Solitalea lacus: one gene and its partner. The protein of the gene in region 1 interacts with the protein of each later gene in a pairwise test. Links are inferred from orthologs where the notes say so. Each region holds a gene or a part of one and is shown in the gene's direction. Other genes may lie near its edges.

Region 1 (3,064 bases):
CCAAAATAGAATCTCGTTTCCTGGCCAATTTGAATGACCGTGAGATTTGTGAGGCTGCCAAACGTTCAGACGACCTTATGCCTAGGGATTCACATCTTGCATTTTTCACTGTAAATCCGGAATCTGCTGCAGTTGGAAAAACTTTAATTGATCTGGCATTAAGAGAACAATTTGGAGTAAACGTTGCAATGATTGAACGTGGGACAAAAAAAATTAAGATTCCTGAAAAAATTGAGCGTATTTTCCCATACGACCGCATTGCAGTTATTGGCACTGATGATCAACTCAAGGGCTTCGAGAAATTTATCGAAACTATTCCACTAAGCAAGGAGTTTGAAAACACTGAAAATGAGCAGGAAATATCACTGCAACAAATAACAATCAGCAATCATTCTCCGCTTTTAGGAAAAACTATTAAAAGTTCAGGCATCAAAGAAAATGCTCGGAGTCTAATCGTTGGTATTGAACGATAAAACGAACGAATTCTTAATCCTGAAAGTTCATTTCAGTTCGAAAAAGGAGATATTATTTGGATTGTTGGTGATAAAAAACTCATCAAGGCAGTAACCAAACCTGGCAATACTGTAGTAAATTAACACCTATCAAAAACTAGACTTGCAGTTAGCTCAAACTATTTCTATTTTCGTTGCGGATGGAAAACTTCATTGTATCGGCTCGTAAGTACAGACCCGACAAGTTTAATAGTGTTGTAGGTCAGGCGCATATTACCAATACGCTAAAAAACGCAATTAAAACAGGCCAACTAGCTCAGGCCTTTTTATTCTGTGGACCTCGAGGTGTTGGTAAAACTACCTGTGCCCGTGTACTGGCGAAAACCATCAATTGCCAATCGCCTACTGCCGATTATGAAGCTTGTGGTGAATGCGAATCATGCCTTTCATTTAAGCATGGAAGCTCCATGAACATTCACGAGCTTGACGCTGCATCTAACAATTCAGTAGAAGACATCAGAAGCCTGGTTGAACAAGTGCGTTATGCACCGCAAGCAGGAAAGTACAAGATCTACATCATCGACGAGGTGCATATGCTTTCAACCAGCGCATTCAACGCCTTTCTGAAAACATTGGAAGAACCTCCCTCGTATGCAATCTTTATTTTGGCAACAACTGAAAAGCACAAAATTCTTCCTACAATTTTGTCGCGTTGTCAAATTTTTGACTTTAATAGAATTAAGGTTGAAGACATTGCTCACCACCTTGAATACATAGCTAAGACCGAGAATATTAGTTACGAGCCTGATGCTCTACACATTATTGCCCAAAAAGCAGATGGAGCATTACGTGATGCATGTTCAATGTTCGATCAAATCACTTCGTTTTCACAGGGGAATATCACATATAAAGCCGCTATTGATAACCTTAACATCCTTGATTATGATTATTATTTCAGGGTAACAGATGCTCTTTTAGCGGAAGATATCACCAAAAGTTTATTGATTTTTGATGAGATTTTAGACAAAGGTTTTGATGGCAACAACTTTATTAATGGTTTATGCAATCATTTCCGTGATTTATTGGTTTGCAAAGATTCTGCTACCATTAAACTGTTAGAAGTAAGCGAAGGGATTAAGCAAAAATATTTGGAGCAATCACAAAAAGCTCCGGTGTCATTTTTATTATCAGGTTTAAACATCGGCAATCAGGCCGACTTAAACTATAAAGGAAGTAAAAATCAACGTTTACAGGTTGAGCTTGCCTTAATGAAAATGTGTCATATACGAGCTGCCCTTAACTTATCAAATGGACAACTTCCGCAAGCGGAGGTAAAAAAAAAACCTGATACCGTAACAACAAACATTGATACTCAAAGTAGTTCTACTGTTTCAAATCCCAATCCAGCACCTAAGGCTGACAATAAAGTTAATGATCAAGCACCTATTGTTGCAGCTTCTAAAGAATCAAAACAACCGGCTGCTTCTGTTGCCAAAACTCCAATATCAACAGGAATTCCATCTTTGAAAATTCCTTCCATAAAGAATTTGAGTAGCAATACACCAAGTTCCATAGAGGAAGAAGTGGTAATTCCGAGTCCAACCGAATACCAAGAGGTAAAAGGTAATCAGCCGTTTACACAAGAACAATTACTTCGCTACTGGAATGAGTATGCAGAACAAGCTCAAAACGAGTCAAAAATTGGTTTGCATACAATAATGACGGTAAACAAGCCGAAGCTTCGTCCAGATTATTCTATTGAAGTAACTGTAATCGATAAATACCAGACTGATATTATTCAGTCTGAACAAGTGCACATGTTGCGGTTTTTAAAGAACAAATTACAGAATAGTGGAATTAAGATTGATGCTGTTATAGGTCAAGGAGAGGAACAAGTAAAGAAAACACTTTATACTTCTACTGATAAGTTTAAATACCTTGCAGATAAAAATCCAAACTTGCTTGAACTTAGAAGACGTTTGGATCTAGAAATTGACTTTTAGGATTTAAAAAGATCTATAAATAAAAATGGGGCAAGAATTTAGCCCCATTTTTTTTATTCTGTATTTCAGAAAATCATGCATTTAACCTACTTAGTTCTTCTTCAGTAAATTGTCGGAAAGAAAAGCGATATCCTTGATAAACTGCAATTGCATAAAATAACAAATCAATAACGCCAAAGGTTTCGGTGAGCACATCAACAATTATACTCATATTTGTATTTACTAAAATTTGAATGTAACTGACATTTTCCTGGTTGGCAAAAACCGCAACAGCACTAAAAAAGTTTCCCATCAAACATCCAATCAAGGCAAAAACAGCCCCAATTATACCAAAAATCACGTCAATACCTCTACCTACAACCCTATTGGCGTATCCAATCAGAAATCCCACTCCTACAGCCATGTATCCAATTTGATAATTGGTAAGGACCGTAATTGCAGCCCAAATAATAGCACCAACAAAAGCTGCTACAACACATCCCATAATTCCACCAAACAAGTTTTGTTCAGCTTTTTTACGCTCCGTAAAATCGGTAATTCTTTCATCTGAAAGCGATGCACTTTGCAATACTACAGGTTGCCCTATCTCTACGTTTTCATTCTCCATAG
Region 2 (4,208 bases), 200 kb from region 1 along the record:
GGTTCAAAAAATTGCGAAGATGGATATCGATAATATGACTTTGAGCGACAAAGAGCTTGACGACAAGTTAATCGATGTGCATACAGAAGCCGCAAACTTGGTTGATCATATAACGGAAGTTCAAATCGAGTTCGAAATGAAACGAAACAGGTTTGAAATTGAATATCATCCTACAACTCCTAAGTCGGAAGGCAAATAAGAAGGAACGGATAACATATGGGCGAGCGGTTGATGCCCGCTAACTGAAACAGGTTTTCAACAACCTCTTAACAATTCCGGCTTTTCATTACCTTTGAAATTCCTTTATTTTAGATATTGTTAATTTTCAATAGGTTGATAGTCTAGGTTTTAGGCTTTTAATTATTGATCAAGGACTCTCAAAGAAATGCCTGAATTCAGTCACCTGCACGTACATACTCAGTTTTCCCTGCTCGATGGAGCTGCGGATATCTCCAAGCTTTTTAAAAAGGCGGCCAATGACGGCATGCGCGCTCTTGCCATTACCGACCATGGTAACATGTTCGGCGTGTTCAAGTTCGTTGCCGAAGCCGGTAAGCATGATAACAAGGTAAAACCGATTGTTGGTTGTGAGTTCTATGTAGTGGCCGATCGTCATGAAAAGAAGTTTTCCAAAGAGAAAAAAGATAAGCGCTATCACCAGTTGTTCCTTGCCAAAAACGCCAATGGCTATAAGAATCTTACCAAGCTTTGTTCGTATGGATACATGGAGGGGTTATACAGTAAGTGGCCTCGTATTGATAAGGAATTGATTTTAAAATATCATGAAGACCTTATTGCTACTACCTGTTGTATTGGGGCTTCGGTTCCGCAGGCCATTTTAAATGAGGGCGAAGAAGCAGCAGAAAAGGAATTTAAATGGTGGTTGGATATTTTCGGTGAAGATTATTATATCGAACTGCAGCGCCATAATCTGCCCGAACAAGTAAAAGTGAACGAAGTGCTTCTTCGCTTTGCTAAAAAATACAATGTAAAGGTGATTGCATCCAATGATTCGCACTATGTGGATCAGGCAGATGCCAATGCCCATGATATTTTGCTGTGTATTAACACCGGTGATATTCAGTCGACTCCAATTGCAACGGATGAGGAAGGTGGTAAAGGTTATCGTTTTGGTTTCCCTAACGACCAGTTCTTCTTCAAAACTCAGGCAGAGATGAATGCCTTGTTTCATGACATTCCGGAAGCAATTGATAATACCAATGAGATTGTCGATAAGGTTGACCTGCTGAAACTAAAGCAAGACATTTTGCTTCCGAACTTCCCAATTCCACCGGGCTTTGTCGATCAGATGCAATATCTGGAGCATATTACCTGGGAAGGAGCAAGGGCACGGTATGGAGATGACCTGACACCGGATAAGGAAGAACGTATCAATTTTGAGCTGCATACCATTCGTACAATGGGATTTGCCGGTTACTTCCTTATCGTATCCGATTTCATTAAGGCCGGACGCGATATGGGCGTATTCATTGGTCCGGGCCGTGGTTCAGCTGCGGGTTCAGCCGTGGCTTATTGTATCGGTATCACCAATATTGACCCGATTAAATACAATCTCCTGTTTGAGCGTTTCCTGAATCCCGATCGTAAGTCAATGCCCGATATTGATACGGACTTCGACGACGAGGGCCGTCAGCGCGTGATTGATTATGTGGTTGATAAATATGGCAAGACACAGGTAGCACAAATCATTACCTACGGCTCCATGGCCGCCAAGATGAGTATCAAAGACGTGGCTCGTGCCTTGGATTTACCTTTGCCCGATTCGAATGCCATGGCCAAACTCGTACCTGATAAGCCTGGTATTTCTTTGGATAGGGTGATGAACGCCCCTATCGATGGGGATAAATCACTGAAAGATAAAGAGGGACTTGGTCCTGAAGATATAGAGAACGTGAAGCAGCTTCGCGAAATTCGTGAAGGATCTGATCTTCGTTCTAAAGTAATTAAGGAAGCCCTGATTTTGGAGGGTTCTATCCGCGGAACAGGTATCCACGCAGCGGGTATCATCATTGCCCCAGAAGATTTAACGAATATCGTTCCCGTAGCAGTAGCCAAAGATTCTGATCTGTTGGTTACGCAGTACGAGGGAAAGGTAATTGAAGATGCCGGCGTAATCAAGATGGACTTTTTGGGTTTGAAGACCCTTACCATTATCCGTGATGCGTTGCGTATGATCAAGGAAAATCATGGAGTAGAATTCGATATTGATTATATCCCGTTGGATGATCAGAAGACCTTTGAGCTTTACCAACGTGGCGAAACCAATGGTACGTTCCAGTTTGAGAGTCCGGGTATGCAGAAATACCTGAAAGATCTGGTGCCCGATAAGTTCGAAGACTTGATTGCCATGAACGCCCTGTATCGTCCGGGACCGATCGAGTACATTCCCGACTTTATTGAGCGTAAACATGGACGTAAAGCGGTAGAATATGACTTGGCCGACATGGAGGAATACCTCTTCGATACCTATGGGATTACCGTTTATCAGGAGCAGGTGATGTTGCTTTCGCAGAAACTTGCCAACTTTACCAAAGGTGATGCCGACGTGCTGCGTAAAGCGATGGGTAAAAAAGACCGTAAAACGTTGGATAAACTGAAACCGCAGTTTATTGATAATGCCAAAGAAAAAGGGCATGATGCCAAAGTGTTAGAAAAAGTTTGGACTGACTGGGAGGCCTTTGCATCTTACGCGTTCAATAAATCGCACTCCACCTGCTATGCATTCGTTGCCTATCAAACTGCTTACTTAAAAGCGCATTATCCGGCTGAATATATGGCTTCGGTATTAACTCATACCAAAGGACAGATTGATAAGATCACTTTCTTCATGGAAGAGTGTAAACGTATCGGTGTGCCAGTTTTGGGTCCTGATGTGAATGAAAGTGCGCTTCACTTTACTGCAACTAAGAAAGGGCAGATTCGTTTCGGTTTGTCGGGTATTAAAGGTTTGGGTGAAGCGGCCATTGAGAGTTTGGTGACCGAACGTAAAGAGAATGGTCCTTATGAATCGGTTTATGATTTTGCCAGAAGAGTGAATTTACGTGCGGTTAATAAGAAATCATGGGAGAATTTAGTGTATTCAGGAGCTTTCGATTGCTATGGAGAGTACCATCGTGCACAATACTTTGGTGTAAACATTTCGGATCGATTAAATGGTATTGAACGCCTGGTGAAATACGGAAACGATTTCGTTGCCAACCAAAACAGCGCTCAGAACTCATTGTTTGGAGGGACGGCGGATGCCCATGTGCCGGAACCACCACTTCCGGATTCGGAAGAGTGGAGTTTGTTGCAGAAGTTGAGTTTCGAGAAAGAGGTTGTTGGAATGTACATTTCCGGCCATCCTTTGGATGATTATAAGCTGGAAATTGAGAATTTCTGTAATTCTCAGATAATTGATTTAGCAACTCCAAAACCAGGAACATTGGTAGTGGCAGGTATTATTACTTCGGCTGAAGAGCGTTTAACCAAACATGGAAAACCATTTGGCGGATTCACTTTCGAAGATTATTCGGGTAGTCATCGGATGATTATGTTTTCAGAGGATTATCTAAAAAATAAACACTTCTTCCAGTCGGGACTATTGGTATTTGTTCGAGGCTCGTTTAAACCTCGTTTCGGTCAGGCTGATAATTTAGAGTTCAAGGTGGAAAGCATACAATTACTGTCGGAAATACGGGAGAAAATGGCAAAGAATGTTACTCTATCGTTTCCACTGCATGAACTTACGTTAGAATTTATTGATAATCTGGAAGCATTATGTAAAGCTAATCCGGGTAATTGTAAACTAAAGTTGAATGTGATTGATGCACTTGAACGGATTGTGTTAGATCTTCCTTCAAAATCGATAAAAGTAGATCCAAATAACAATTTCATGAGTGAGATTGGAAAGTTTAAGAATGTAAACTTTAGTTTGAATTAGTCTTTTGAATTTTAAAAATAATGGCCTCAGTATTAAAATATTGAGGCTTTTTTGATGTTTACATCTTTTTTGTTACTAAATCTTTACTTTGAATTAATTACTTAAATGAATATTTGATAATTAATTATTAAATAACGTAATCAAAAATGAAACATCTATTTGCTATTGTTGTCCTAGTTGCAACATCTATTGCGGCTAATGCACAAATTAATAAAGGGAATCAATCGATTGGGCTTAGTTTTAGTTCTAGGAATAGTAATTACAC

What was found. The genes of interacting proteins can lie anywhere in the genome.
Region 2: the proteins of L2B55_RS05710 (region 1) and dnaE interact in binary tests that used the Escherichia coli proteins (3 or more experiments, as listed by UniProt). The link is inferred for Solitalea lacus from one-to-one orthologs.

Annotation. Positions count from the first base shown.
Region 1 is NZ_CP091740.1:1,350,414-1,353,477, reverse strand. Bases 64-3,053 are described here. They hold L2B55_RS05710 (DNA polymerase III subunit gamma/tau), read left to right. Parts: upstream 64-652; coding sequence 653-2,455; downstream 2,456-3,053. Other genes in these bases: L2B55_RS05705 (hypothetical protein), read right to left, coding at 2,529-3,053; L2B55_RS05715 (TrkA C-terminal domain-containing protein), read left to right, coding at 64-473. In the rest of the region: more of L2B55_RS05715, read left to right, coding at 1-63; more of L2B55_RS05705, read right to left, coding at 3,054-3,062. UniProt on the Escherichia coli protein: Part of the beta sliding clamp loading complex, which hydrolyzes ATP to load the beta clamp onto primed DNA to form the DNA replication pre-initiation complex.
Region 2 is NZ_CP091740.1:1,551,473-1,555,680, forward strand. What follows is about bases 10-4,143. They hold dnaE (DNA polymerase III subunit alpha), read left to right. Parts: upstream 10-385; coding sequence 386-3,943; downstream 3,944-4,143. Other genes in these bases: L2B55_RS06560 (hypothetical protein), read left to right, coding at 10-199; L2B55_RS06570 (autotransporter outer membrane beta-barrel domain-containing protein), read left to right, coding at 4,090-4,143. Also shown: more of L2B55_RS06560, read left to right, coding at 1-9; more of L2B55_RS06570, read left to right, coding at 4,144-4,208. UniProt on the Escherichia coli protein: DNA polymerase III is a complex, multichain enzyme responsible for most of the replicative synthesis in bacteria. This DNA polymerase also exhibits 3' to 5' exonuclease activity. The alpha chain is the DNA polymerase catalytic subunit.